DNA from 3 places in the Chryseobacterium sp. MYb328 genome. Region 2 is predicted to be linked to each of the others. Evidence: riboswitches for the same ligand, from Rfam matches in the RefSeq annotation. Region 2 holds a riboswitch; each other region holds the start of a gene.

Region 1 (10,169 bases), on a different contig from region 2:
TCTGTACGTGCCATTACAATAAGAATATCACTTTCACCAGCTCCTGAAATAAAAGCTTTTGTGCCATTAATGATATACTTATTTTCCTTCCTGACAGCGGTGGTCTTCAGCCCTGCTGCATCTGACCCGGAACCTGGCTCAGTAAGGCAATAGGAACCTAATAACATTCCTGATGCTAACTGAGGACATAGTTCTTTTCTGATTTCATCGTTTCCAAATTCATCAATCATCCAGGAAACCATATTGTGTATGGTAATATAAGCAGTAGTGGAAGGGCAGGCTGCTGCCAGTTCTTCAAATATGATGGCAGCATCCAATCTGGATAAACCTAACCCTCCGGCAGCTTCACTTGTATATACGCCACAAAATCCCAATTCACCGGCTTTAGCTATGGCTTCTCGTGGGAATATTTTTTGAGCATCCCATTCTGAAGCGTAGGGAGCGAGTTCTTTTTCAGCAAACTTTCTTGCAGCATCCTGAAATGCCAATTGTTCTTCACTTAGGTTAAATTCCATAGTTTTTAAATTGAAAGTTGAGCATTAAGAATGGAAAGCCCGATCCCTGTAAATATGAATATATTCACTTTTTTCAGCCTTTCATTCAATTATTTTAAACTGATAGTCATATTTACATTTCCTCCGGGAACATCTTCTTCAAACCAACGGGCTGTAATTATTTTTGTTTCGGTATAAAACTTTACGCCTTGTTTTCCGTAAGAATGCAGATCGCCAAAGAAAGATTTTCTCCATCCTGTAAAAGAGAAGAATGGTAATGGAACCGGAATAGGAAGATTGACCCCAATTTGTCCCACTTCAATTTCATGCTGGAATTTTCTGGCTGCAGCACCCGAGTTGGTGAAAATAGAAGTTCCGTTTCCGTAAGGGTTGTTATTGATAATCTGAATTGCCTCATCCAGTGTTTCTGCTTTTAATAAAAGTAAAGCGGGGCCAAAGATTTCTTCCTTGTAAATATCCATCTCTACAGATACATTATTGAATAGAGTAGGCCCTACAAAATATCCGTTTTCATACCCGTCTACTTTACAATTACTTCCGTCTAGCAGCACTTCAGCTCCCTGATCATAGGCACTTTTGATTAATCTTAAAACTTTCTCTTTAGACTGTTTATTGATTAAAGGGCCAAATGCGGTAGATTCATCAGACCATACTCCAGGTTTGATGGTACTTAAAGCAGTTTTGATATCTTCCACCCAGTTTTGAGCTTCGCCCACTAAAACGGCAACACTGATGGCCATACAACGCTGGCCGGCTGCTCCACAAGATGCACCTACCAAATTATTGATCACTTGTCCCTTGTTGGCATCCGGCATAACAACCATGTGGTTCTTTGCTCCTCCGAATGCCTGAACTCTTTTCAGGTTATCTGTTCCTGTACGGTAAACATGTTCAGCAACCGGTACAGAACCTACAAATGAAATAGCTTTGATCTCAGGATGATTCAGGATATGATTCACCTGATCTTTGGAACCATGAATAATATTCAGAACTCCTTTTGGAAAGCCTGCTTCTAAGAATAGTTCGGCCATTTTCACAGAGGTCATCGGGGTCTGCTCAGATGGTTTTAAGATAAAGGTATTCCCACAGGCAATCGCCATTGGAAACATCCATAAAGGAATCATCGCAGGAAAGTTGAAGGGTGTAATTCCCGCACAAACTCCAAGAGGCTGAATATAGCTGTAGGTATCTACTCCACGGGCTACATTTTCTACAGTTTCTCCCATCATCAGGGTTGGAATATTGCAGGCATGTTCTACCACTTCAATACCACGCCATATATCGCCCATAGCATCAGCGAAGGTTTTTCCGTTTTCTTTGGATAGGATTTCGGCGATTTCTTTTTGATGTTCTTTTAAGAGGTGCTGATATTTCAGAAATAATCTTGCTCTTTCCGGAGTGGCTACCTCTTTCCATGTTTTGAATGCTTCTGTGGCTGCTTCAATAGCCTGATCTATTTCAGATAATAGAGTTAAAGGGACTTCGGCGAGAATTTCCTGGGAAGCAGGATTTTCTACAGGAAGATGTTCATGCGCTTTACTTTCAATAAACGCTCCATTGATTAATATTTTTACTTTTTGTGACATAGTTTTGGGGTTGAAAGTTGAGAGGAAAAGCTGAAAGCAATTTTATGAATTACTTTCAGCCTGTATAAGGTTATATAATCAGTAAATCAACAAATTCATTGACATTAAGGTTGATCAGCGTTTCATAATCCAATGAATTTTCCAACACTGTTTTTTGTTGTTTTTCAGGGAAGATACGGGCTAAATTAATTTTGTATTTCTTAATCAGTTCCGGAATTCCTTCGTCTCTTCTTCGTTGGTGTCCGATAGGGTATTCTACTACAACTTCGTCAAGAATAGTTCCGTCATTCAGTTCTACAGTCATGGCATTCGCGATAGAACGTTTTTCCGGATCATGGTAATCTGCAGTAAACTGTATGTCTTCAATGCATTCGATTTTATCACGCAGAACATCAATTCTTGGATCTGAAGCTATATTATCTTCATAATCTGCCGCAGTTAATCTGCCGTAAATGAATGGTACAGCCACCATGTACTGAATACAGTGATCGCGATCTGCCGGATTATTTAAAGGTCCTTTCTTATCAATGATACGGATGGCTGCTTCATGCGTACGTATGGTAACTTTTTTGATATCATCTGTAGTTTTTCCAAGGTCTTTCAGAGTGGTATGCAGAGTCATTGCCGCTTCTACAGCTGTTTGAGAATGGAATTCTGCCGGAAATGAGATTTTAAACAGTACATTTTCCATGACATAAGAACCGTAGTCTCTCTGGAATTTGAATTCATTTCCTTTGAAAGAAACATCATAAAATCCCCAAGTTTTTGCAGTTAATACCGATGGATAGCCCATTTCTCCTGTTTTAGCAATCAGTGCTAAACGTACTGCTCTGGATGTTGCATCTCCTGCAGCCCAGGATTTACGGGAACCTGTATTAGGTGCATGACGGTATGTTCTTAAAGATTGCCCATCTACAAAAGCCAATGATACAGCATTGATGATCTCATCACGGGTTAAACCGATAAGCTTTCCGACAACAGCGGTAGAAGCCAGTTTTACTAATAATACGTGATCTAAACCTACTTTATTAAAAGAATTTTCCAATGCCATTACTCCCTGAATTTCATGGGCCATAATCATGGCTTCCAAAACCTGCTTCATTTTTAAAGGCGCTTTTCCTTCCGCAATATGGGTTCTTGATAACCAGTCTGCTGTGGCTAAAATTCCACCGAGGTTATCTGATGGATGTCCCCATTCTGCAGCCAGCCATGTATCATTGAAATCCAACCAACGGATAATGGCTCCAATATTGAACGCTGCCTGAACAGGATCCAGCTGAAACTGTGTCCCCGGAACTTTTGCCCCGTTTGGAACCACAGTTCCTTTTACTACAGGACCTAAAAGTTTTGTACATGCAGGGTAAGTTAATGCTTCCAGTCCACATCCGATGGTGTCCAGAAGACAGTAATGGGCTGTTTTCCAGGCCAGATCATTTTTGATTTCATAGTTCAATACATAATCTGCAATATCTGTTAATACTTTATCCGGTTGGGGTCTTTCATTTGAAATGTGTGATGACATCTTTATTTTATAATTTAGTTATTAATTGTGATATGTTTATTTTCTGTCTTGTAGAGAGATGAATTCCTTATTTTCAGGACCTGTGTAGTTAGCACTTGGGCGGATAATTTTTCCATCCTGTCTCTGTTCAATAATATGAGCGCTCCATCCTGTAACTCTGGAGATAACGAAGAGTGGAGTAAACATAAGGGTAGGTACTCCCATTAGATGATAGGATACCGCAGAGAACCAATCCAGATTCGGAAACATTTTCTTTTCTTCCCACATGATGGTTTCCAGTCTTTCAGCGATATTATACAACAGCATATCTCCGGCTTCCTCAGAAAGTTCTTTAGCTACTTTTTTAATCACCACATTTCTTGGGTCCGAAATTGTGTAAACAGGATGTCCGAATCCGATGATCACTTCTTTGTTGACAATGCGCTGACGGATATCTGCTTCCGCTTCATCTGGCGAATTGTATCGGCTTTGGATTTCAAATGCCACTTCATTGGCACCACCATGTTTAGGACCTCTTAAAGCACCAATGGCTCCTGTAATAGCTGAATAAATATCTGAACCTGTTCCTGCGATCACACGGCTAGTGAATGTAGAAGCGTTAAATTCATGTTCGGCGTAAAGATTTAACGAGATCTGCATGGCTCTTACCCATGAATCAGAAGGTTTTTTTCCATGTAATAAATGAAGAAAATGCCCTCCAATCGTATCGTCATCTGTTTCTACATCAATCTCTTTTCCATTATGGGTATAGTGATACCAGTATAATAAACCCGAACTGAATGATGCCAGTAATTTATCTGCAATATCCCTCGCTCCGGCAATATTATGATCGTCTTTTTCCGGTTGAATACTGCCAATAGCGGATACCATGGATCTCATTACATCCATCGGATGTGCCGCTGCCGGAATACTCTTTAAAATATTTCTTACAGAATGGGGTAACCCTCTTAAAGACTTTAATTTAGCTTTGTAATTTTTCAATTGAGCTCCGGTAGGCAGCTGACCATAGATCAAAAGGTAAGCTACTTCTTCAAACTCCGCTTTTTCAGCCAGATCCAGGATGTCATATCCTCTGTAGTGGAGATCATTTCCACTTTTTCCTACGCTGCAAAGCGCTGTATTGCCTGCTGCTACTCCAGAAAGGGCAACGCTTTTCTTAGGCTTGAATGTTGGTTCGCTATTCGTTGACATTACTATTTTGTTTAAAAAGGTTATCTAATTTTTGTTCATAATCATGGTATCCAATGCTTTGATAGAGTTCTTCTCTGGTCTGCATAGTGTCTAATACATGGGCCTGGGTTCCGTCTTTGCGGATGTGTTCATAGACATTCAGGGCCGCTTTATTGGCTGCACGGAAAGCTGAAAGAGGGTAAAGGATCAATCCTACGCCTGCATCTTTTAATTCATCAACCGTATACATATCAATCATTCCAAACTCTGTGATGTTGGCCAATACAGGGATTCCCGCTGCATCAACGAATTTTTGATAAAAACTTAGATCAGGAACTGCTTCGGCAAAAATAAAATCAGCACCGGCTTCCTTATAGGCAATGGCTCTTTCAAGAGTTTTTTCCAGCCCTTCATTGGCAAAAGCATCCGTTCTGGCTCCGATTACAAAACTTTCATCTGTACGGGCATCTGCAGCAGCCTTCAGCCTGTCTGACATCTCTTCTTTGGTTACGAGTTCTTTTCCTGGACGATGTCCACAACGTTTTGCTCCCACCTGATCTTCGATATGTAAAGCTGCTGCACCTGCTTTAATCAATGATTTTACAGTTCTGGCGACGTTGAATGCTGATGGGCCAAATCCTGTATCCACATCTACCAGTAAAGGTAAATCACAGACATTGGTAATTCTTTGAATATCAATTAATACATCTTCCAGCGTGGTAATTCCCAAATCAGGAATTCCTAAAGATCCGGCAGCAACGCCGCCGCCTGAAAGATAAATGGCATTGAAGCCGGCTTGTTTGGCCAATAATGCATGGTTGGCATTGATGGCCCCGACAATCTGAAGAGGACTTTCTTTTTGCATAGCCTTCCGGAATTGAGTACCGGGAGACTTCCAGTTTTCATTTTTAGTCATTGTAATATTTATGGTTTAGGTGAAATTTGTTTACAGATAGAGAAGAATAGCGATCATGATTTAATTGCAGGGAAGTAAAAAGAGAATAATGAGTATCGCTTCGATTTGCTGCCAACAGACAGAAAATCTGTGTGTTTTTTAGGAAACAGCATTTCAGGATCTTGACAGATCTGTTGGGTGTGTAGGAATTATCGAAATGGGTTAGGTACATTTTTTACTTTTTACATGCATTAAACGCTATAAAAAGTTCCTGCAGACTTCACAATGCTTTGTGAGAAAGAAAAATTACGGAAAGGTGACACGGATGAGCGGTAGATTCATAGAAGAACCTGTTGTTCTGCTATTATCTATCTCAAAAAATAATACGAGTTGATAAACTATTTTATCATATCATTATCCATACCGTATCATACCTGACTATAAGCTTCAAACCGCGAAAGCATCGTCAATTCGAAATAGGCAGGTCTCCTGACTTGTAACGGTTTTTATCATCCTTCCCATATACCGGAGCATACAGTGGATATGAATTTGATAAAAACCTTTTTGTTGTTACTTACAGTTGCGCGACAGTTCGTGATTTGCACACGATTCCCTTTTAATACACAGCTAAGTGTTACCAATTTCGGTTGATAAAGAAGGTGTTAAGAACTCCTTGGTGGTAAATATAGACATTTTATGAAAACGACAAAATATTTTATGCGAACAATAATTAATTGAATGTAATTTGTTGATAACGTTTTGATTACGAAATGTATCTTTTGATGTTTTTAAAATAATATCTGGAATTTGCCCGGGTTTTTAATTACCAAATTGTTAACAAATAAGATAGAATTTTAAATTGATTTAAATAAAAGGTGTGTTTTTGTAGTAACTTTTCATATTTAAAAACAGAAGGAAAATACTGAATAAGTTCAAAGCTTCAAAATTGGAGTTAATTTCTAAAATACTGCATTTAAAATATAAGAAAAAATTTAGCGGCTGATTCCGTTTCCGTATTTAAACTGGCTTGGAATGATGTTATATTTTCTCTTAAATGCTGCTGAAAAATGTCTGGAATTTTTATATCCAATCACCTCAGAAATTTCATTAATACTTAGATCTCCTTCTATAAGCATTTTTTTTGCATGTTCCATCTTTATATCATTCCAGAAGCCGAATACGGTAGTTCCGAAAAGCTCTTTAAATCCCTTTTTTAAAGTAAATTCATTGGTTCCTACCTGATGGGCAAGGTCTATTAATGAACAGTTTTCATTAAGGTTATTGACGATAAAATCTCTCACTGCATAAATTTTATCTTCATCTTTTTTAAGAAGTGATGAGGTGGAAGAAGTAGTATTAAAAAGCTGTTCCAGTTGTAAAAGAAGAAGTTCAGCCACCTTGGCTTCAAGGTAGATTCTTTTAAAAATACCTTTTCTGTCGCAGTGAATGATGTCGTTCAGAACCTGGTACATTTCCAGGCTGATCCGGCAATGGTCCGGATTGATAAGACATGAATGCTGTTTCTCAATAGCATTTCTGAATGTATTGAATAGTTCAGAGTCTTCAGGAAGGAATTTCTTAAAAAAATCCGGGGCTAAATTAACTTCCAGGATCTGCATTTCATGACCGTCGAATTCCATCTGGCCACTCATCTGATGGGCATAAATTATATTATGCTGATAACTTTCAAAACAAACTTTATTGTTGAAATTCTCTGAAAGAGCAGCGCTTTTTCCTTTTAATGAAAAATGCATTTCAACACTTTCGAAATCGGCCTCAAAGTACAGTAATACTTTATTTTCAAGTGAAACATTCCCGAAGCCAATGTGAACATTCTCAAAACAGATCTCATGATAAAAACCATTTCCATAAGGAGGTTTCAGATGGGTAATACACTCTCTGATTTCGCCATCGTTCTGGTAATAGGCATTGGGATATTTTCTTTCCACCAATGTTCCTCCAATTTTATCATCGTAGACCCGTAATGCCATTATTATTTTATTATGATTAGAATTCTCCTTTTTGCGGACTTTTTACTCCCTTTTGCGTACCTGTGTGCCCCAATTTTCATCTTAGTTTTGCACAAAGATAAATAATTATTTAGAATGATTCTTAATAGTAAGCTTGATTTTATCTATTAAGATCAAATAAAAAATAATAGAAATGAAGAATAATATACAACTAAGTCATGTATTGTATCGGGTGCAGGATTTACATATTGCGGTAAAAAAGCTACAGGATGCAGGCTTTATTGTTGAATATGGAGCATACCCTGATAAGGCTTATAATGCTTTGATATGGTTTGAGAAAGGCATTTTTATCGAAATTTACCATAATTCCGGGCTTCCTGTTTATATAAAATGGATGATGAAGGTCTTTGGGTATCAATCGGTTTTAGAACGGATGAGGCAATGGGAAGATATAGAGGAAGGCTGGTGTGAATGGTCTCTGGAGTCTGCATTGGAAAACCTGAATTCAGAGAAACAGTTTTTCGAAAGTGAAAATACAGGGTTCAGGTTTCATAAGGCTAAAAGAAAAGATGGAGATGGAAATAAACTTAAATGGGAACTTCTGATGCCTGATGATATTGATTTTCCTTTTTTAATGTCTGCTTATATTCCTAATCCCAGGCCCAAAGAAATTAATCATCCCAACGGAATTGTAGGAGTGAAAAATATTAAGGTAGGCACCGATCGTCTGAATACTCAGGTATTAAACCGCTTGCTCACCAATCAGGAAGGGTTAGAGCTTATACAAGGGAAAGGATTACAGACTGTAGAATTCATCAATTCTGATTTGAAAATTGAAAATATATTATAACCCCGGATTTCTTAGAATCAAAAATTATTTAAAGAACGAAATATGAATTATTCAAGTAAAATAAACTGGTCTTTTGCCGCCGCAATTATGGTATCTGTATGCTGGATCATCGGTGATGTTTTTGTCGCAGGATTTGATCCTAATCCTGAAGATTATCCATTGTTTTCAAAGACTTATGCCGATCAGGTAAATGTAGGATTTGCAACTTTGATGTTGGAAGGTACCACTCCGGGACTGATGTTTGGGGCTTTGATCGGAGCGCTCACTGGACCTCTACTGCTTCCTGCAAGCTGGCTGGTTTTCCAGTTTTTTAAAGATACCAAAACCTGGTATTCGGTGGCTGTTTACTGGATTTTATTAGCAGGGGCTGTTTTGTCTCCTTTAGGCCACGCCGGATTCTTTTATGTGGGGGAAATCTATAAGGCAATCTATCATACCGATCCGGTGGCTCATCCATTCCTTTTAGAAACGGGGCGAGAATTTATGAAAATGCTTAATATAGCCTGGGGAGCAGCCATTGGAGTATTAGCTATCGGATGGATTTCATTTGCGGTATGTATCCTTTTGAAGAAAACATTACTTCCAAGATGGATGGCTTTATTGACCCCATTTGTGCTGACCTTATTTATTATTCCAATAAAGGGAATGCTGCCACTGCCTTATTCAGGCTGGGTTGGGGGAGCGATATTCAATATTGCCTATCTGGTATTCTTCGGCTCATTATTGATCCTTTTCAGAAAGAAACTTAATAGAGAACTACAGAACTAATAGCTATCTATATATACTACACTATGAATTGGGCACTTTTTAGGGCTCAATTTTTATGTATATGCCTTTATTTCTTGTCGTTCTGTATTTTTAATGATACTTTTAAAGAATGGTCTCATTGTTTAGTTTATTTTAAGATGTATTAATCGTGAGATTACCAAATCAATATAATATGAAAAAGAAGATACCGTCAGTGATTAAAACGAAGTATTATATTTTAGGCAAGCTATTGATTATTATATTGTTGGTGTTTGTTTCCTGTAAAGAAAATAAGGGCAAAACAGATGACAATATTATGGTACATACTGAAACCATTCAATCCGTAAAAATGATCTCTGCCGGTGGAGGACTGGGGTTTTCTTCCAGCACTTTAATTGATAAAGATTCTATTCATTACCGTCGTACGGTAGCAGCTAATGAAGCCGAAAATCTGACGTACAGCAGAGAAGTGAAACCTGAGGACTGGAAGAAACTGGTTGCTACAATTGATCAGAAACTATTCCGGGCAGTAAAAGAAGGAAAAAGTGTACAGCCTGTAGACGGAATTGACACGAAGATTATCGTCACAATGAGTGCAGGCGATATTTCTAAAATGAATGCCTATGATGATCCTGCATGGAAAAGCATTCGTGATATTATAAACCATTATAACGAATTATATAGGTAATGTTCCTGAAAAATACAGTTGATGAAACAGAATGTAATATATTTGATATTCTGACAATGAAAAACTGAAATGTCACTTTCTTTGCTTACAAAATATACATATGTCTACATCAAAATTAAGCCTGTTTGCTACCCTTACTCATATTATTTTATTAGTGATACTCATGAAGTATGATGAGGTATTGTTTACTCATGATTGGGAAAATGCTGTTATGTTCCTGATTGTT
Region 2 (10,169 bases):
AGCGTTTCAACAGATTTATTTCTTTCTGCTGGAAAAATAATCTTGTCTTGGTAGATTCAAATTCATTTTTATCTGTATAAAATATGGTATTCCAGAACATCGGATTTTCCTGTTCCTGCTTGCAAATAGCATCTAAAGTATCAAACAAAAAGTTCTGGTTCTCGGGATCGGTATATATTGTTCTGAGTAATTCTGCAGACTCAACTGTATTTTTATAGCGGACATCATTATGATCTTTCAGGTCTTTTTTGAAAGATAGCATAGAAGTAATGAAGTTGAAAAGGTTAAGGAAAGAATTATCAACCATTAATGCAATATCATTATCTTCCGTTGATCCGGATTCAAAAATAATATGCCACACAGAATCTATCCAGATCCCGTCTATAGATTCTTCGAAACGTTTTCTCTGCGCAGGTTCTGAAATGATCTCTGTAAATCCGGCCTTAAAATATTCAAACTCAGTTAAAGGTTTCCCACGGGAGTTCATCTTGATATATAAATCATCAGTAAGCCCTACTTTATTCATATCCAATTTGTAGAAATAAAAAGGAGAATCACTGATAATGTCCCAAACAGAATCAATATCTAGTTTTTCATATCTTGACTCAATGTCTTTAAGTACAACAAGCATAGCCAGAATACTGGGATCGTAATTCCATGTTTCAAAATACCAGGATTGGTTAGTGATTTCTTTATCGATTGTTTGTTGTGAAAAATCAGGTCTGAAGAGAATTAAATTCCTGTAAAACTCAGTAGTACTGTGTCTTGTTTCATAGAGAAAATTAGCCAGAAAAGCTGTACTATCCTCAGAAATATTTTCTTTTACAGAGACAAACCAATACAGGAGCCAAAGGGTGGTTAATCTTTGTTGCCCGTCAATAGGAACAAAAGTGATGGAGTTGTTGTCGTCCTTTTCATTAAATCCATAAATGAAGTCGAGCTCAATTTCAAGCTTGGGATCGGATTGTTTTTTACAGATAAAATCAAACAGAACATCTAAAAAATCCTTTCGGATTTTATTCGTTTTATGGTCTGTTCTTCCTTGTGCATAATCTCGTTGAATGATAGGGATTTCAACTTTATTGTTCAATATTTCAATATAATTATTTCTCATGCTCTTCAACGGTTATGGTTTTTTTGTATAATTTGATGCAGTCACGTATTTCATCTAAATAAGTATCCCGTTCATGTTGGGTCCAGACAGAATAATGACGGCTGTTATCGGATGCATAGTATTTCAGAAAAATTCTTTTGGTAGCCAAAGGAATAAATGCTCCTGATCTGTCCATTTCAATGATTTTTTTTCGTTTCACTTCAAAAACAGAATTGCTTAATGAAATATTTTCAGTAAGCCCAAGTAATGCCATATTCTGAATGGTATGCAGATAATCGTTTTCATTACTGTCGTCAGAAGGAATGAGTTTTAAAATCTTCTCGCTTAGAGCTTTAAACTCCTCGTATCGGTACGTCTTTTCATCAATTGAATGAACTTCTTTGATTATTTTTTCTGCTTTCTCTTTATCAATCGCTACATTTAATAATATATTGGTATGGGAACGAAGCCAGTTGAACCATTCTTCTCTTTTATTTTCATTAATACCCTCAATGTTTTGTGCATGAATATGTTCCAGACTTTTTGTTATACTTTTATACATCTCAAAAGGAAAAAACTCATGACTGTTATTATTGGCTCTTATTAATTCTATATTGATTAAAAGTAAAACTCTGATTATTTTATCATGATCACTGCTTTTGTCATAGCTCAGTTCTTCCCAATTATCATCAATACTATCTGCAATTAATTGGTCTATTTCTTCTTCAAACTTCAGTTTGGTATTTTCTTTTTTTATTTTTATAAGATTACCAATCGAAATGCCTGTTGTAATAAGATAACCGATTTTGTGATAAAGGTTTTTGTTTGAATACCAATAAACTAATGAACGATAAATTTCTTCTACTTCTACCCATTTTTTCCAAAGAGAATCAAACGTTTCTTTTTCATCAAAGAAATGAATAAAACTGAATAAAGGATCTCTTTCATCTGGTTTTTTCTTGGCAATAATATCAAATAAATATTCAATTTTATTGTTGTAGGTATCTGGCTTTTCATTTGAAATAAATGCCCAGAATTTTGGATTATTGAGTTGGTTTTCGATCTCATCCCAAATCTGAACCAATTGTGTTCTGCGTTTAATTTTGTCATCTTCATCCATTCCTTTGAAGCTGTCAGAATTCACAAACTTAGCTTTAATAAGTTCAGCACTTGTAAGTGGGATTTTACCGCGATTTAAACGGGTAAACAGTTCTTCACTTTTCTTTTGTTCATCTTTTACTTCATACCAAATTACCTGTACACTCCATTCAGGGGTTTCTTTTTCCTCTTTATCATTGAGGGAGATACTAGGTAGGATAATTTTTAACATTTCATCCTTTACCTGTCTTGGAATACCTTTATCACCGTTTTCAAACCATTCCTTAATACACTGATAAGCTTCGCTCATATAGTACAGATCAGGTTTAGTACAGTTAATTTCATTAGTCTCCAAAAATGTTTTGGATTCAAGTCTTGTTTTGTAATAAATGGAATATAGATTATCAGTATAACCCTCAGATTTTAAATTGTTGTGAAGATATTCCAGTGTTAAATAGGTGATAATCCGGTGAAGAGTTGTTAAACGCTGCTGTCCGTCAATAAGCTCAAAACCTTCTATAGAGTTTCCGTCAATATCTTTCCATATATGCTTCTTTACAACTACAGGCTGAAGGCAATAGTAGGTTTTAGCTATTCCTTTTTTACGGTATTCCCAAATGTCTTCCAGCAATTGTGAAACGTTGGTTTTTGTCCACCTATATCCCCGTTGGTATTCAGGAATGTAAAAATTATGTCCCAAAAGCTCCGTAATGCTTAAGGTCTTTATTGAGTTTTCATTCATAATAGTTCAATAGTTTTTGCGAAGATAAAAAGTCATTTCATCAAAACATACCAAATTTTGTTTTTTTTATCAGATTAAGCAACAGATGTTTTGATTTGAACTTCCTATAAAGTTGATGAGGTATTTTTGTCAAAATCTGATTGTAACTCACGAGGTCCGGATGATCTGCTGGATCTCTTTCTGAAACCTTTTGTTCTGTTTTCTTATTTTTAGAATAAAATAGAGTAGAATAGGGATAAGGATTCCTGCAATAGCAAAGGATAGAATCTTCATATAATGATACCGGGATTCCATTTTTTGACTTTTGATGATTGTTTCTTTATTATGATTATCAATAACCTGATTAATGGATGACAGCTCATTTTGTTTCCTTTTGAAGCGCATTTCAAAATATTTCTTATTATACAGCTGGTATAAATTCTGTTGTCCCATTGCCAGATAATTATCTGCCATTTCTTTGTAAATACCTTCATTCAGAATAATATCCCCTGTATTTTTACTGAGGTTTTCAGCTTTTATCAAAAGGACCAATGCCGTTTGGTTTTCATGTTTCTGTTTATGTACTTCAGATATTCCCTTTAATGCAAATGCTTCCAGGCTCTTTGCATGATTTCTTCCGGCGTAGTTTATTGCCTGTAAAAATGAATGTTCTGCCTTGTCAATCTGGTTAAGATTTAGATAGCAGTAGCCAATATTGTAATAGACCACACTCATATTGGAATACGTTGTTTTCTTTACAGGCACTTTCTCAAAGTTTTCTATGGAGATCAGAAACTTTTCCAGAGCAATTTCAGAATTGGACTGACTTTTATAAATCATTCCTCTTATGGCATAGATGGTAGCTGTTTCAATATATTTTTCAGGTGTTTTCTCAGTAATTTTCGCCAGATATTGATCTGCCTCGTTCAGTGTTTCAAGGCTTTTGCTGAAAAGTTCCATTTGCTGATACTGGATAGCAACGGCTACGAGGACACCTACCTGGCTTTTGGTGTCATTCGTTTTCTGAGAAAGTTCTTTGGCTTTTAAAATATATTTTAAAGATTCATCAAAATTCCTTTTGGCTACATTGGCGGTGGAAAGGAGCATGTAAATTTCAATAGACGTTTTGAGATCACTGTCTTTTTTCAGTAGCTGCTTTCCAATTTGAATCGCTTTATCAGGATTGTCATAGATTTCCAGCTTGGCTTTTTTTAACAGAGAACTATCCGAAGTGTTTTGACCGTTTATAAAAATATAGGAAAAAAGGATCAACGAGAAAATTTTCAATCTTAGTTTCATGATACTTTATTTTTACTGATTTCCTGAATGTAAGCGTTAGGAGACATTCCGGTAACGGATTTGAAAACGGTTGTGAAGGCACTATGTGAAGAAAAACCTGAAAATTCAGCCAGATAACTGACTTTATAATTGAGAAAGGTAGGTTCTGTTCTTAATAGTTGAGCAATATGATTGATTCTTAATTTGTTAATGTAGCCATTGAAGTTTTTTTCCTTATTGGTATTGATGACCTCCGAAAGGTATTTGGTATTGACTTCCAATTGGGAAGAAAGCAAAGAAAGTGACATGTTTTTATTCAGATATCGGTCAGATTGTTCAAATTCTTTGAGTTTTTGAAGGATTTCTTCCTCTTTTTCCTTTGAAATTTTATGAGAGTTCTTTTCGGAATCCGCTGTATTTTTTATTATGGAAGTAGATAGTAATATTGTTTGTTCCTTTCGGGTATTCTGTTTTTCAAAGAAATCAAATTGCTTTTTTAGGTCTCTATTTTTGCTTTTAATGATTAAAAAATAGATGAACAAACCAATGACGATGAATAATATGACCAGAGTGGAAGACCAGAAAGATGTTAAATAAGTTTGCTTCTGAAATTCAAGTGTTTTATTCTGATTTGTTTCTACCAGTTTTACAATATACCGTATTCCTTCTCTTGTATTGGAGTCTGTTTTTATTCTTAAATCATTATAGTATTTGTTATATTGATGGTATTTCATATCATCATGAAGAGCAAAATAGGTTCGGGACAACGATTCGTAGATTTTGATTTTTAAATTGTTAAAAGGAAGGTCTTCAATCAACGACAGTCCTTGTTCCAGTTTTTGGGCAGACATTTTATAATCCTGTATCAAAAAATAGTACCGCGATAAATTTTCATAAGCTAAGCTGAGTAAAAATGGTTGGTTTTGCTGTTGCTCAAGGTCAGAAATGATACTTTCTATCAGGTTTTTATACTCAATCAGATTATTTTCTTTCATCAAATAAGAAGAACGGAAAATCCTATTTTCTGTTTGTATGATTTTATTCTCATCATCAGTATTACTGATGTACTGATCACTTTTGTCAAGATTTTTTAACGCATTCGGATAATCCCTGTTAATGCCCAGATTTAAAGCCTGTAGCTGATAGAGTTTGGCTGTGGTGATCCTGAATTTTGGATGATTGCTTTTCAGAAGTTTCTGATCTGATAAGAGGCTGGCAATGATTTTTTTTGATTGATTATATAAACCCAGATTCTGATATTGGTCTGCAAGATTATAGTTACCAAAAACCTGCATGAAATAAGAAAGATTTTGATCCTGATCTTCTTTTTGAGAAAAACTATTGACAGACTGCATATAGTCTCCCTTCATAGCAAATGCCTGTGAAATGATATTTTGAAGAATAATCTTATGCTCTATATCCTGATCGCTTACCAGAATTCCTTGGGTATAACTTATACAGTCGTCAGGATTCTGATATAGTTTCTGGAATGCCTTATCTGTTATAATATTAAAATCAGGACCGGTCTGCCCTTTGGCAATAAAGGAAGAGAATGCGAAGGTCAGCAGAAAAATCCATCTGCTATTTTCAAACATTTTTCTGAATAACAATTTGTTTTTCATGTTTCTTTCAATAATCCTCCTGAAATAAGTCTTCAAAACGGTATTTATTTAAGTGTTTGGTTACTAGGTTTTTAAAATTATGATTCTTTTGAAATTCACGAATTGTGAAAGCCTATTTCTTTTGTTTGAGTAAATATAATATTAATATTGTTTTCAGTAATTTAAAATATTAAATATAATCATATATGGTAAATTTTTATAAAATGTCAATAAAGGTATTAGCAGCTTGTTTCTTTTTTAATTTTGGTGTAGTGGAAGCTCAGTTTACTGTAATGGGACTTGGAAATTATAATGTGGGTGCGGTTTCTGATAAAGGAGTAGTAAGCATGCACACTACTGGTGGTGGAATATTTATGTGGACAGCAAATACGGGGATCGTACAGATAGGTACAGTATCAAACGGATATCCGGCTGCCGGAAAAACAGTTGTTTCTAACGATGGAATGAAGATCGCATCTTCAGTGACCAATACAGCGACAGGTTTTAATGAAATTTCAACCTATGAAGTAAGTTCTGCTACCTGGACGAATAGAGGCGGGCTCGTTCCCACCGGTTGGGATGGCAGTGTAAGTTCTACATGGGGAATGTCTCCGGATGGAAATGCAATTGTAGGACTTGGATGGCTTACTGCAGCAAATGCCCATGCTGTAAAATGGGATGGAACAAACGGGGTGGTAGATCTGGGGAGTATGGTAAGCGGGCGAAGCTCGAGAGCAAATGCAATAAATGCAGACGGAACTGTTGTTGTAGGATGGCAGGATGAACCTACAGGAACCAGAAGTGGTGCAAAATGGATAGATGGGGTGGAAAGCTTCATTACGGATGCCAACGGGAGCAATGTAGGAGAAGCAGGAGCTGTTTCCGCGGACGGGAATACGATTATTGGTTCCGCAAATCCGAATCCTTATGTCTGGAAGGCAGCAACCGGAGTGACGTATATAACGCACCCCAATGCTTCATTTTCTTTTAAAGGAGGGGCAACGGGGGTTTCTGGAGATGGCACAAGGGTTATCGGCTTTTACAGGGCATTTGGAGCACCACCAATGTCTGGAGAAGGTTTTATCTGGACAGAGGAGAGTGGACGTATTAACCTCAATGACTATGCAACAAGTTTAGGAATTAATACTAATGGTGTGATAATGGGGCTTCCATTGGCCATTTCTCAGGATGGTAAAAAAATAGCAGGAATGGGAATGAATGCCTCTAATCAGATGGTCGCATTTTATCTGGACCTTACAGGATATTTATCTGTGAGAGATGTAGAAAATGATAAAAATAAAAGCACAATAAGTATTTATCCTAATCCGGTAAATGATATTTTATACTTTAAAGGATCCGGAAAAATTGAAAAAGCAGAAGTTTATAATATGGTAGGACAAATAGTGAAATCATTCCCATCCATAGAGGATCAGATTGATGTATCATCTTTACCGAAAGGAAACTATGTACTTCAGCTTTCAGAGAAAGGAGGTAAACAACAGAACCATAAATTTATTAAGAAGTAAAATCAGCAAATTTTAATAATAGTTATACCATGAATAGCTGCTTTCAATATTGGAGGTAGCTATTTTTGTAAATTGACAAATATCAGAAAAAGGAAATGGTGAAAGATGATAAAGAGTAATAATACCATCTTTTCCCCCTTTTTTAAGTAGTTTTATGACGACTTTCAGGAATAGTAAAATTAAAAATGACTTTCAGTTTCCCGACTTCAGTTATATCCAAATAAGTCCGTTCTTGTCTAATAGATTTAAAAAACTATCTTTGCAAAAATTTTGGTTTCCAGTATATTGGAATGAAAAGGGAATTGGGTGAAACTCCCAAACTGTCCCCGCAACTGTAGATCGCAATAAAAATTTCTGTACACAGCCACTGTATAAAACGGGAAGGCACAGAAAGCGAAAGTCAGGAGACCTGCCAGAATAATAATCAAAAAACATATTGCTTTCGGAGGAAAAGTAGAATAATATGGATATAAAAAGATCTCTAATACTGTTTTTGTCATCATATGGCTGCTTTCTTTTCGGACAGGAGAAAGCTGTTGATACAATTTATATCTTCGATAGCCAGATGAACAAGGTGAAACAATTTCATCCTGTGAAAACAATCAATGCTGAAGAGGTTGAAAAAAACTCCAGCAATCTTTCAGAACTCTTAAGATTTCAGTCTTCAATTTATATTAAAGAAAATGCACGTGGTGGATCTGCTTCACCATCTTTTAGAGGAACTACTGCTCAGCAGACATCCTTTGTCTGGAACGGAATTAATGTTAATTCCAATTTTCTGGGCCAGGGAGATGTAAACAATCTTTCCCTGTTCGGGTATGATCAGATTGGAATAAAGGCAGGCGGCGGAAGTGTTACTTATGGTTCCGGAGCTATTGGAGGTAGCATTCACCTGGATAATAGCCTTAATTTTAATAAAGGTTTTCATGGAACGGTGTTCTCTGAAGCAGGTTCTTTCAATACCTATAATAATTTTGTTAAAGGCTCTTACAGCAATGAGAAATTCAGTTTTAAAGCTTCCGGAAATTATTCTGTTAGTGAGAATGCTTACGAAGTAAACAAAGAACCTAGGAATTATATAAATCTTAACGGGGAGTATTATAATACGAACTTTAATATTGCTGCCGCTTATAAATTAGCTCCTCATAATCAGATTTCATGGATTTCAGAATGGTTTAACGGACAACAACATTTTCCAATTATCTTTGATAAGGAAACGAAAACGAAATATGAGACTCAAAATCTAAGAAGCCTGATTTCCTGGGACTGGAATAAAACAAGCTTTAATAACTCTTTTAAAGTAGCTTATACAGAAGAAAATTTTCAGTATTTTAATGATATAGAAAGACCTAAATTCAGTAGTGGGACCGGAAGGAACTATATTCTGAAGAATGATTTCAATTATTTTCTTACCTCAAAATGGAACTTCAATATCATTGGAGAATACCAGCTGAATAAAGGCGAAGGCTATGGATCCGGAATAGATCAGGTAAGCCGGAATATGGGGTCTGTTGCCGGTTTGATAAGATATTTTCCTACCACTGATTTACGTATTGAAGCTGGAATAAGACAGGATTTTGTTGGAGTGGCTAAGTCACCTCTTTTATTTTCTTTTTCAGGAAAATGGAATGCTTTACGCTGGTATAATCTTGGATTAAGTGTTTCAAGGAATTTCAGAGCACCTTCTTTCAATGATCTGTATTGGAGACCTGGAGGAAATGAAGATCTAAAACCGGAAACCTCTTACCAGTTTGAATTGAGAAATCAGTTTAAAGTCGGTGATTTCAAACTTTCCGTGATTCCTTATTATATGGATATCAGAGATATGATAAGATGGCTTCCTAATTTTTCAGGGATTTATAGCCCTGTAAATACAGAGCATGTAAGATCTTACGGAGTAGAAACCCAAGCGGAATTTGCTAAACGTTTTGGTAAGCATTTTCTGAATGTAGGTTTAGGATATAGTTACACAAATTCTCAGGATTTGGAAAAAAAGAAACAGCTGATGTACGTTCCCTTCCATAAATTTACCGGAAATGTTGATTATCAGTATGAATTTATAAAAGTATATGCTCAGGGATTGTTTACCGGGCTTACTTATACAGACTCCAATGAGAAGAAAAGTGAGGCTCTGAAAGAATATTTTATAATGAATGCTGGCGTTGGAGCTACATTTTTAAAGAATTATACATTGGGTTTTAAAATCAATAATATATTCAATCAGACTTATTATACTATGTTTGCTTATCCGCTACCCGGAAGAAATTACAGTGTGAATTTAAATATCAATTTTTAAAAATAAAATTTAATATATATGAATATCAAAAGAATTTTACCTCTTGCATTTGCTTCAATGCTACTTTTTAACGTTTCATGTAGCAGCGATAATGATGCTGAAACAATTGAAACGCAAGTGGATTATACAAACGGAATACTTGTTTCTAATGAAGGTGGTTTTACAAAACCTACTTCTGATGTTACTTTTATTAGTAACAATCTGGGAACAGTTTATAGTAATATTTATGCTAACAATAATAAAGGGGAAGCTTTCGGAAAAGTACTTCAGAGTATAGGTTTCAGTGGAGATAAAGCATATCTTGTTGCCAATATTCCTAACAAAATTGATATTGTAAACCGAAAAACATTTAAAGTACAAACTACAGTAACGGAGAATCTTGACAATCCAAGATATATTGCATTTTCAGGGAATAAATTTTTTGTAACAAATAATAACTTTTCCGGTAAAAAGAAAGTAAATGCTTATAATATTTCAGATAACGCTTATGTTGGGAGCATTGAATTTCCACGTTTAGCTGAAAAGGTAGTAGAAGCAGAAGGTAATATCATAGTGC
Region 3 (10,169 bases), on a different contig from region 2:
TTCTATTTGTACATTTGTGAACACTCTAATTGTATAGAAATAATCCTTCCAATCGGAAGGATTATTTTTTTGAGAAAAATTCTTTACTCTTACTACCTTTATTAATATTCTGCCCTCATCAGATGAGTAGAGTTGGTATTGAGCTCAATCCCTCTGTCACTGCCAACAATTACAGTTCCTCCAATATTCGCAAGATGATTTCCAAAAGCACAATTGGGTTCAAAAGCAAAGCACATTCCTTCCTGTAGGACTAAATCTCTGCCGGGATTGGGCAGTCTCCCCACATTTCCATATCGGGCAGCTTGTGGCAATATTTCTATCCCCGGAGCAGTCCCAAATCCAATCGGACCATAAGGATTTATACTATGAATCAAAGGATGTACATGCCATCCGCCAGCTTCTAAAAGTGGTCTTTCCATGACATCAACAACTTCTCCAAAAGTTTTTCCCGATTTCAAAACATCAACTCCTGCTTCATAACACGCACTGGCGACAAGGGCTGCACGCTCAAGATTTGGATGAATATCTCCAACTGCCACTGCTGCCTGATGCTGAGTTTCATACATCCCATACAGCGCAAAGATCTCAGATAAAACAATGTCTCCTTCTTTAATGATTCGAGGAGCCTGTGACCGATATTGCCAGGCAGGCGGCCCCCATCCAAAATATTCAGGCCCTGATCCCATTAATATTTCAGCCGTAAACCCTCCCATTGAAATACAGGTTGAAGTAATAGCAGCTGCTACTTCAGCTTCACTTACTCCGGGTTTAACAGTCATCCGCATTGCTTCACTCATTGCTTCCCCAATGTGGGCAGCATGTCTGATTAAAGCCAGTTCTTCATCACTTTTTGGAGCAGTCAGTTTGAAAAAATCCATATAAACGGGCTTTATTTCAGCATTTGGAAAGGCTTCCATGATCCCTTTCCACGTACGATGGGGGAGCGCTCCGTCAAAATAGAAGGGTGGATAAGGCTCCAAACCAATGATTCCAATCTTTGGGGCATTTGAAAGTCCTTTTTCTTTAAGGATATTTCCAATATTGAGCCCGGTCTTACCAACATAGATTTGCTCAGGCTCAATCCATTGCTGATCTCCACGGAGGGAAGCCTGCATATGATCTGCCACCATCATAGAAGCAAAAGTGACAACAATAGGCTTTTCTTCTTTATGAAATATCACAACAGACCCGAGTCTGTCATTGGTAAAATAATGATCCATACAAAACGGGGCAGGTGCCGCAGATTCTCTGTCTCCGTAAATAATAAGGGTATCCAGTTCATTTTTTCTCATGATGATGCGTGCAATATCCCAACGACGATCACGCTCTTTCAATGATAAAGGCAATGGTATTTCCATTTTTGTTTTCATAACTCAATCTTTATTAATTATTAAAGCTTATGCAAAGTAAGTAGATCGGTGATCGAAGAAGATTATCCCAGAAGAAGAATAAATGTGCAATAGGTTTGTTTTATTGGAAAATAAATATCTTCTTTACCCAAAATTCAATTTACGGTATGGAAAGAGTCGGAGATGTTGAAAGTTACAGTATCCCTTATGTGTCTGAGAAAATAGGGCTGCAGAATGTAGAAGGAATTGTGGTAAACAGGGCAGAAGATTCTGTACGAAAGGGATTAACAAATTATCCGCATACTGTGAATGGTTTTATCTGCGCCATCTGTGTAAAAGGGAGGGCAGAACTGAAAATAAATTTTCAGAAAAGACTATTGGAACCCTATACTCTGATGGTTGTACTTCCCGGTTCTATGATGGAACCGATAGAGATATCTGAAGATCTGCATATAGACACTATTTTTTTCGATCTGGATTTTATTTCCAAAGATTCTCTTTCGAGCAACTACCTGTTTTTTCACGAAGTAAGGCAAATACCATGTCTCAGGTTAAATAATGAAGGTTTTGAGATCTTTAGACAACATCATACGAGTATTTCTATGCATTATCATAGAGAAGAAAGCAGGAGTAAGGCAGATATACTTCAATTCCTGTTGTTAGCTCTTTTGGCAGAAGTAAAAGATGTATATAATACGAATGGTAAACAGGGTGAAAAACATACAAGATCAGCAGAATTAACAGCAGTTTTTTTTGATTTATTATACCACCATCATAAAGAAGAAAGAAGTGTTTCCTTTTATGCACAGAAAATGCATCTCACAAGTAAATACCTGACTACAATAATACGTAAACAGACAGGAAAGTCTATATTGGTCTGGATCAATGAAGCGGTTATAGCACAGGCCAAATCTTTATTGAAAACAACCAATCTGTCGGTAATGGAAATTACTGATGTACTAAATTTTACTGAACCGTCACTATTTTGTCGGTTTTTCAAAAGATACACCAGCATGACACCTTCTGCATACAGAGGAAATTAAAATCTGTATCTGGAATTTATTTATGCTTCCATCGTACATTTTGGACATACTCCACTGATGATAAAATTATATTCCTCAGCAATAAAATGCTCCGGTAAGCTAATTTCCGGGATCGCGTTTTCAATACACGTCACAGAATGGCATTTTTTACAGTTAAAATGTACATGGTTATGAAAATGCTGTTCATGAGTACACTTCCCAATGCATTTTGCAAAATTAACCACACCATCCACATTGACAATCCTGTGAATAGCACCTTCATTTTCAAGGCGTTCCAAAACCCTGTAAATCGTAACTCTATTACACAAATCACCTAGATGCTTTTGAATATCAGAATGACTTAAAGCCACCTCTGAGCCATTAATAAGGTTTAAAATTTCAGTTTTGGCATGCGTATTTCTGACTTGTTTCATATTTTAATGCAACAAAGTTGCGTTATTTAGGTTTTTATATTTACATTTGCAACAAAGTTACAATAACAAATTCAAATCCTAATCTTTTATGAAGTCTAAATTTCTTGATGCAGTAGGAATCTCAGCCGCGGTTTTATGCCTGATTCATTGTATTGTTTTCCCTTTATTGCTTATCATTCCTTTGGGAATATCACATAACCCGTATATCGACCTTACATTTCTTTTGATTGGAACCTTTGTGGTATACAGACAAACAAGGCATATGACCAATCATTGGCTGTCAATTTTATTCTGGGGTTCAATTGGGTTAATTGCTGTTTCAATATTAACTGATTTTATATTTGAAATTCATCTGCCATTGATCTATGCAGGAGCTGCGGGGCTGATTACAGCACATTTTATCAATTTAAAAAAACATAAACATTAGGAAAACATGAATAAAAAACTCCCTGTAACGGTTCTCAGTGGTTTTTTAGGCGCTGGAAAAACAACATTACTCAATCATATTTTGCATAATAAGCAAGGATTAAAAGTGGCAGTTATTGTCAATGATATGAGTGAGGTTAATATTGATGCCAGACTGGTTGAAAATCAAAACACTCTTTCAAGAACAGAAGAAAAGCTGGTAGAAATGAGTAATGGATGTATCTGCTGTACATTAAGAGAAGATCTTATGATAGAAGTGGAACGTCTAGCCTATGAAAACCGTTTCGATTATCTTTTGATTGAAAGTACAGGAATCAGTGAACCTATTCCGGTAGCACAAACCTTTACCTATATTGATGAAGAAAGTGGAATTGATCTCTCCCGCTTCAGCTATGTAGACACTATGGTAACTGTAGTGGACGGTTTTAATTTCATGAAAGATTTTTCCTCTAATGAACGATTAATGGATCGCAGTCTTACTGATATTGATGGGGATTACCGTACGATTGTTAACCTTCTTACTGACCAGATAGAGTTTGCCAATGTTATTATTTTGAATAAAACAGACTTGATTGATCCGGATACTCTCGGATTCTTGAAATCTGCAATTAAAAAGCTAAATCCTGAAGCGGATATTCTGGAATCAGAATTCGGTCAAATTGATCCAAAACATATTTTGAATACAGGATTATTTGATTTTGATCAGGCACAATCCTCAGCAGGCTGGCAAAAAGAATTACAATCCGGCCACCACACTCCCGAAACGGAAGAATATGGAATAGGTTCTCTGGTATTTAGAGATAAAAGACCTTTTCATCCTGAGAGACTTTGGAAATATCTCAATCATTATCCTGAAGGCATATTAAGAGCTAAAGGACTTTTCTGGCTGGCATCCAGACCTGATGATGCACTGAATTTTTCTCAGGCAGGAGGCTCATTTCGCCTGGAGAAAGCAGGAGTTTGGTGGAGTAGCATGCCTTTGAACCACAGGGTGCAATATGCTTCTTTTATAGAAAACCAAGCATTTATTGAAAGCAGATGGGATAAAAACTGGGGAGATAGAATGAATGAGTTGGTTTTCATTGGGCAATATCTTAATGAAGAAGAGATCTTACAGGCTCTCAAGGACTGCTTGATTAATGATGATGAAAAAGATTTATTTGATCAGAAAGCAAATTTTGAAGATCCATTTCCTGAACAGATATAAAATTAACTTTTAATTAACGCAACTGAGTTTCATTAAATAAAAATATATCCTAATTTAGGGCTTTATTGATACAATATATGGATAGAAGAAAATTTCTAAAAGGTTCTGCACTGCTTTCAGGGTTATTATCCCTGTCACCCTCTGAACTTTGGAGTTCCAAAAGGAATACTGAACCATCCGGGACCGGAAAAGCAAAGAATATAATATTCATGATCAGTGATGGAATGAGCTTGGGAACTCTTTCTATGGCAGATTTGTATTCCAGAAATATTTTAGGCAAAGAAAGCCATTGGCTCAGTTTATATCGTGAGAAGAAAGTTTCAAGAGCATTAATGGATACAGCCTCTGCCAATTCGATTGTAACAGACTCTGCTGCTGCAAGTTCAGCTTTTGGAGGAGGAATAAGAGTACAAAACGGGGTATTAAATATTGGTGCTAATGGAGAAAAACATATTCCCATATGGCAGAAATATAAAAAAGCAGGTAAAAAATTTGGTTGCGTTACTACTGTTACAGTTACTCATGCTACTCCTGCGGGATTCTGTATCAATTCCGCCAAAAGAAATGCAGAACCTCAGATTGCCGAAATGTATGCAGAACTGGGAATAGATGTTCTGATGGGAGGAGGGGATGAGTTTTTCAACCCTTTAAAAAGAGAGGATCAGAAAGATCTTTATTCTGTCTATAAAAAAAAGAATTATCAGATTCTGAAAAATCATACAGATCTGAAAACAATAAGAAAAGAAGAGAAGATACTAGGAATCTTCAATACAGGAGCTTTACCCTACAGCATTGACAAGGCTAATCTTTCTGAATTTGGGAAAACTCCCAGTTTAGCAGAAATGACAGCAACAGCAATTGATCAGATGAAAGAACATCCGGGAGGCTTTGTTCTTCAGATAGAAGGCGGGAAAGTAGACTGGGCTGCTCACGCCAATGATATAGCCGCATTGATTCATGATCAGCTGGCATTTGATGAAGCTGTGAAAACCGTGATGGATTTTGCTGAAAAAGATGGAAATACCCTAGTGATTATCACTACAGATCATGGGAATGCCAATCCCGGAACCATTTATGGCGCTGATGCCACTAAAAATTTCAATAGTATTTCAAACTATCAATACACCAATGAATACATTCTGAATAAAATTCATAAAGATCATTCCGCTAAAGATATCAAAGACTGGATATTTGAAGCTAATAAGCTTGTTTTAAGTGATAATGAAGCCAAACATTTGCAAAGTTTTTACAATGGGCTTGAAAAAGAAGAAGGGCTTTATAATTATAAAAAATTACCGTTCAAACTTTATTCGGAAATTCAGAAAAGTCGGAATTCTGTAGGCTGGGTCAGTATGGACCACTCAGGAGATTATGTAGAAGTAGCGACCTTTGGACCTGGAAGTCAGCTTTTACAGCCTTACATTAAAAATACGGATCTGCATCATCTAATGCTGAACGCAGTCCCTTTATAAATTTAAAATTTTCATATCATATTTATATTTTTATTTGGTTTTAAAACAGGCTCTCCAAAATGATTTGAAGAGCCTGTTTATTTTGTACGAAATTGTTACCTCGTTTATTGAGAAGACTTTCTGCGGCGTGTAGACACTTTTTTATCCAATTCTTTGATATCCTGTCTCAATTCCCTGAACATTTCCTTGAAATTATAGCTTTCATAATCTCCGGGCTCAAAATCTTCCGGAAAAATTCCTGAAGCATACTGCCAGATCTCTACAATATCTTCAAACGGAATATCGTATGGTTCATAGAAAGAGTTATCTGCACTTACACAAATGGCATTTCCTTTATTCTCCTTAAAACGTTTATACGTAATTCCATCATTCTGGGTAATGAAAACATAGGTCTTACCAGGTTTAAGCTCATCGATTCCCTCTACATATTTTCCTACAATGTATGAACCACTTCTGAATGGAGGCATAGAATCTCCATCTGCTGGAAATGCTCTGTATTTTCCATTATTTAAAAAGGGAAGGGCAATGCGCTGAAGACTTTCAATATATCCCACATCACTATATCCCTCCAGATATCCCATAGAAGCTTTCTGAGGAATGATTTCTATGGTATCATTTCCAAGATCATCCACAGCTACAGGAAGAACAATTCTGTTATCCGGAAGCTTCAGCATATCTTCCGTTGAATATTTCTGAAGGTCTACGGACAGCAACAGATCTATACTGACATGAAAATATTTGGCTATCTTAATAAGAAGCTCCATTGGAGGTTCTGAAATTCCGTTTTCGTATTTAGAATATCTCACCCGGGAGATCGTAAGGTCATCAGCTACGTTTTGCTGAGAAAGTTTTCTCTTGGCTCTCAAAGAGCGTATATTATTTGAAAAAATTGACATTGATAGAAGTATGTCCACAAAAATACAAATTTTACGCCCTGTGGTCAATAATCAGAACAGCATTTACCATAAAATTTAGAGAATTTTATCACTTCTTAACTAAAGCAAGAAAAATCAGCTAATAAAGCACCTGTTTTTTACAGTTGCAGCCTCAGTTTTTACCTTTAAAACCTCATTTTAACAAACATTAAATATTAACCATTAAAAAGTTAATTTACATTGAAAATATTAACTCCAACATTTAAAATTTGAAATATGTTTTTTAAAATTTAGTGAATCAATCAGATACAAACAAAAATGATATACACAATGTTATTCATTTATATTAACGAAATATTAAATAATAAAATTGTTTAATTATTTTATTCAAAATAATATGAGTTTATTATTAATTATCATATATTTGTGATGTATTAATCATATAAAATTTTAATCATGAAAAATTTCAAAAAACTAGACAGAAACGAACTAAAATCAATTTCAGGAGAAGGATTACTTGATCCAATCGGAGGTTTACTAGGAGGTCTAGGAGGCGTTGTTGGTGGCGTTCTTGGAGGAGTAGGTACTATCGTAGGTGGCGTTGTTACCGGAGTAGGTTCTACAGTAGGTGGAGTTATCGGCGGTGTAGGTACTGTTGTAGGAAACGCTTTATGCCAAACACAGTGTGTAGTTAATGGTGTAATCCACATCAAATTATTAGAGTGTGGTTCTACTTGCTAATCAGCAACTCCATTAAAAATTAAAAAAGTATAGCCGCTCTATTCTTAGAGCGGCTTTTTTATTTTTTTATTCTGAATATGATACTAAATATATTACACCTGACAGGTTTTTAAAGCCTGTTAAGTTTTAGGTAAATAAAACAGTCATTTTATAAAGTCAAGCCCTGATTATTTTTTACTTCAGACATTACAAAGGTACTGTGTGTACTTCCTATAGAGTCTACAGAACCCAGCTTATTAAATACAAAATCCTGATAATGTTTCATATCGCGAACCTGAACTTTCAACAGGAAATCAAAATCTCCGGAAATATTGTAACATTCTGCCACTTCTTCAATTTCCAGGATTTCTTTTACAAAATCATAGCCCACAGAGCGGTCATGAATTTTCAATTTAATCTGGCAGAATACCGTAAATCCACGGTTAAGCTTTTCTGCATCCAGAATTGCTGCATATCTTTTTACAAAGCCTTCCTGTTCCAGTCTTTTTACCCTCTCAAAAACAGGAGAAGGTGACAGATTAATTTCCTTAGCAAGTTCTTTAACGGTCAATTTTGCATTGTTCTGAAGCAGTTTCAGCAGTTTTATGTCCTTATCATCAAGTTGTTCCACAGAATATTATTCTTTTATATTTTAAAATCACCCAAATATACAGAATTATATTCTTTAAAAATACAATTTAAAAGCTATATTAACCAAATAAACCCTGTTTAATTGCTAATATATTCTGTTTTAGTAATTTTACACAAAATTAAAATCTTTTATCAGACATACTATTGGTAAAAGATCGTTCTTTACAATCTTCATCAAACAGGAAAGGTTTTACTTAAGGTAGATTAATAGGGAATCGTGTGAGAATCACGAGCTGTCGCGCAACTGTAAGTAACACATCAAAGGTTTCTGTCCTTAGATATCCACTGCCAAAAGCGGGAAGGATGACAGAAACTGTTACAAGTCAGGAGACCTGCCTTTACTGAATTGACAATGCTTTCGCGGTCTGAAGCTTTTGAGTCATACAGATGATCTATTGCAGTACGTTTTATCTCCGGGTGAAACTGTACCAACTGCTTATATCACCTGATCTCAAAAATTTCTATCCCGAACAGCATTCCGAAGCATTCAAAGAGCATTTAAAATAAGTTTAATTTAAAATTTGTAAAAATGCAAACACACATTCTGGGCTATCCGCGTATTGGTAGCAAAAGAGAACTAAAAAAAGCCTGCGAACAGTATTGGTCAGGTAAAATCGTTTTGGAAGAACTTCTTACCGTAGGAAGATCTATCTGCAGCCAGAACTGGAACCTTCAGAAAGAAGCAGGAATCGATCTTATTCCCTGCAATGATTTTTCCTACTACGACCAGGTGCTGGACATGAGCCTTGTGGTAGGAGCTATCCCAACACGTTATCATGAGGTAGCTCTTAAAAAGAACAATTCGGAACTGGATCTTTACTTTGCCATGGCAAGAGGATATCAGAAAGACGGATTGGATATCACTGCGATGGAAATGACGAAGTGGTTTGATACCAATTATCATTATATAGTCCCTGAATTTTATAAAAATCAGCAGTTTAAACTTACCTCAGATAAGATTTTTAATGAATTTGCCGGAGCAAAACAGGCAGGGATCAATGCAAAACCTGTAATTATCGGTTTGGTTTCTTATTTACTTTTAGGAAAGGAAAAAGAAGAAGGATTTGATAAGCTGGATCTTGCCCATAATCTTCTTCCAGTTTATATTGATATCTTATCAAAGTTACAAAGCCAGGGTGCTGAATGGATTCAGTTTGATGAACCTTTCTTAGCCTTAGACCTTACTGAAAAGGCAAAAGAAGCCTATACTTTTGTATATACTGAGCTTAGAAGACAGTTTCCAAAACTTACATTCATTGTAACGACATATTTCGAAGGATTAAAGAACAACCTGTCTCTTGCAGCCTCACTTCCTGTGAATGTACTGCATATTGATCTGATAAGAAACCCTGAGCAGCTTGAAGATGCACTTGATTCTATTCCAGAAAGCCTAAGCTTATCTCTTGGAGTGGTAGATGGCAGAAACATCTGGAAAAATGATTATGAAAAATCTTTATCTATCATCAAAAAAGCAGTTGAAAAATTAGGATCTGAAAGAGTTTTCATCGCTCCTTCATGCTCTCTGCTGCATTCACCATGTGATTTAGATTTTGAAACCGGTCTTCAATCTGAAATCAAAAACTGGCTGGCTTTTGCCAAACAAAAAGTAAAAGAAGTGGTAATCCTTAAAGAGCTGGCTTCGGAAACTTCTGATCATAATATTCTTCTGGATTTTGAAAACAATAAAAAAGCCGCTTCAGACAGAAAAACATCTTTACTGATTCATAATGAAAATGTAAAACTAAGAGCATATTCTATTACAGAGGCAGATTCGCAAAGGAAAAATTCATTCAGTGTCCGTAAAGAGACTCAACAAAAGGCATTACAGCTTCCTTTATTTCCTACGACAACCATCGGGTCATTTCCACAGACTGCTGAAGTAAGAAGCTGGAGAGCAAAATTCAAAAAGGGAGAACTGACTGCCGAGCAATATGATACTTTATTAAAAGAGGAAACCCAAAAAACGATTCGTTGGCAGGAAAGCATCGGAATTGATGTTCTTGTTCATGGTGA

The links. A riboswitch is a leader RNA that binds a small molecule or an ion and turns the genes downstream of it on or off. The one in region 2 is predicted to bind cobalamin.
Region 1: linked by a shared signal. The riboswitch ahead of prpB (methylisocitrate lyase) and the one ahead of WH267_RS18370 (TonB-dependent receptor plug domain-containing protein) in region 2 are both predicted to bind cobalamin.
Region 3: linked by a shared signal. The riboswitch ahead of metE (5-methyltetrahydropteroyltriglutamate--homocysteine S-methyltransferase) and the one ahead of WH267_RS18370 (TonB-dependent receptor plug domain-containing protein) in region 2 are both predicted to bind cobalamin.

The regions. Positions count from the first base shown of each region.
Region 1 is NZ_JBBGZQ010000002.1:180,825-190,993, forward strand. It holds gene WH267_RS02825 (acyl-CoA dehydrogenase family protein) at 1-515, opposite strand, end outside; gene WH267_RS02830 (CoA-acylating methylmalonate-semialdehyde dehydrogenase) at 605-2,101, opposite strand; gene WH267_RS02835 (bifunctional 2-methylcitrate dehydratase/aconitate hydratase) at 2,172-3,623, opposite strand; gene prpC (bifunctional 2-methylcitrate synthase/citrate synthase) at 3,660-4,814, opposite strand; gene prpB (methylisocitrate lyase) at 4,801-5,709, opposite strand; cobalamin riboswitch at 6,151-6,345, opposite strand; gene WH267_RS02850 (helix-turn-helix transcriptional regulator) at 6,681-7,679, opposite strand; gene WH267_RS02855 (VOC family protein) at 7,852-8,508, shown strand; gene WH267_RS02860 (DUF6796 family protein) at 8,551-9,276, shown strand; gene WH267_RS02865 (hypothetical protein) at 9,449-9,943, shown strand; gene WH267_RS02870 (hypothetical protein) at 10,044-10,169, shown strand, end outside.
Region 2 is NZ_JBBGZQ010000021.1:604-10,772, reverse strand. It holds gene WH267_RS18395 (DUF262 domain-containing protein) at 1-1,114, opposite strand, end outside; gene WH267_RS18390 (DUF262 domain-containing protein) at 1,104-2,933, opposite strand; gene WH267_RS18385 (tetratricopeptide repeat protein) at 3,081-4,211, opposite strand; gene WH267_RS18380 (helix-turn-helix domain-containing protein) at 4,208-5,812, opposite strand; gene WH267_RS18375 (T9SS type A sorting domain-containing protein) at 6,016-7,317, shown strand; cobalamin riboswitch at 7,572-7,748, shown strand; gene WH267_RS18370 (TonB-dependent receptor plug domain-containing protein) at 7,781-9,613, shown strand; gene WH267_RS18365 (hypothetical protein) at 9,632-10,169, shown strand, end outside.
Region 3 is NZ_JBBGZQ010000041.1:4,799-14,967, forward strand. It holds gene WH267_RS24465 (M24 family metallopeptidase) at 102-1,370, opposite strand; gene WH267_RS24470 (helix-turn-helix domain-containing protein) at 1,517-2,392, shown strand; gene WH267_RS24475 (Fur family transcriptional regulator) at 2,413-2,805, opposite strand; gene WH267_RS24480 (MerC domain-containing protein) at 2,894-3,232, shown strand; gene WH267_RS24485 (GTP-binding protein) at 3,239-4,438, shown strand; gene WH267_RS24490 (alkaline phosphatase) at 4,516-5,910, shown strand; gene WH267_RS24495 (XRE family transcriptional regulator) at 6,015-6,806, opposite strand; gene WH267_RS24500 (bacteriocin-like protein) at 7,242-7,526, shown strand; gene WH267_RS24505 (Lrp/AsnC family transcriptional regulator) at 7,675-8,136, opposite strand; cobalamin riboswitch at 8,325-8,510, shown strand; gene metE (5-methyltetrahydropteroyltriglutamate--homocysteine S-methyltransferase) at 8,686-10,169, shown strand, end outside.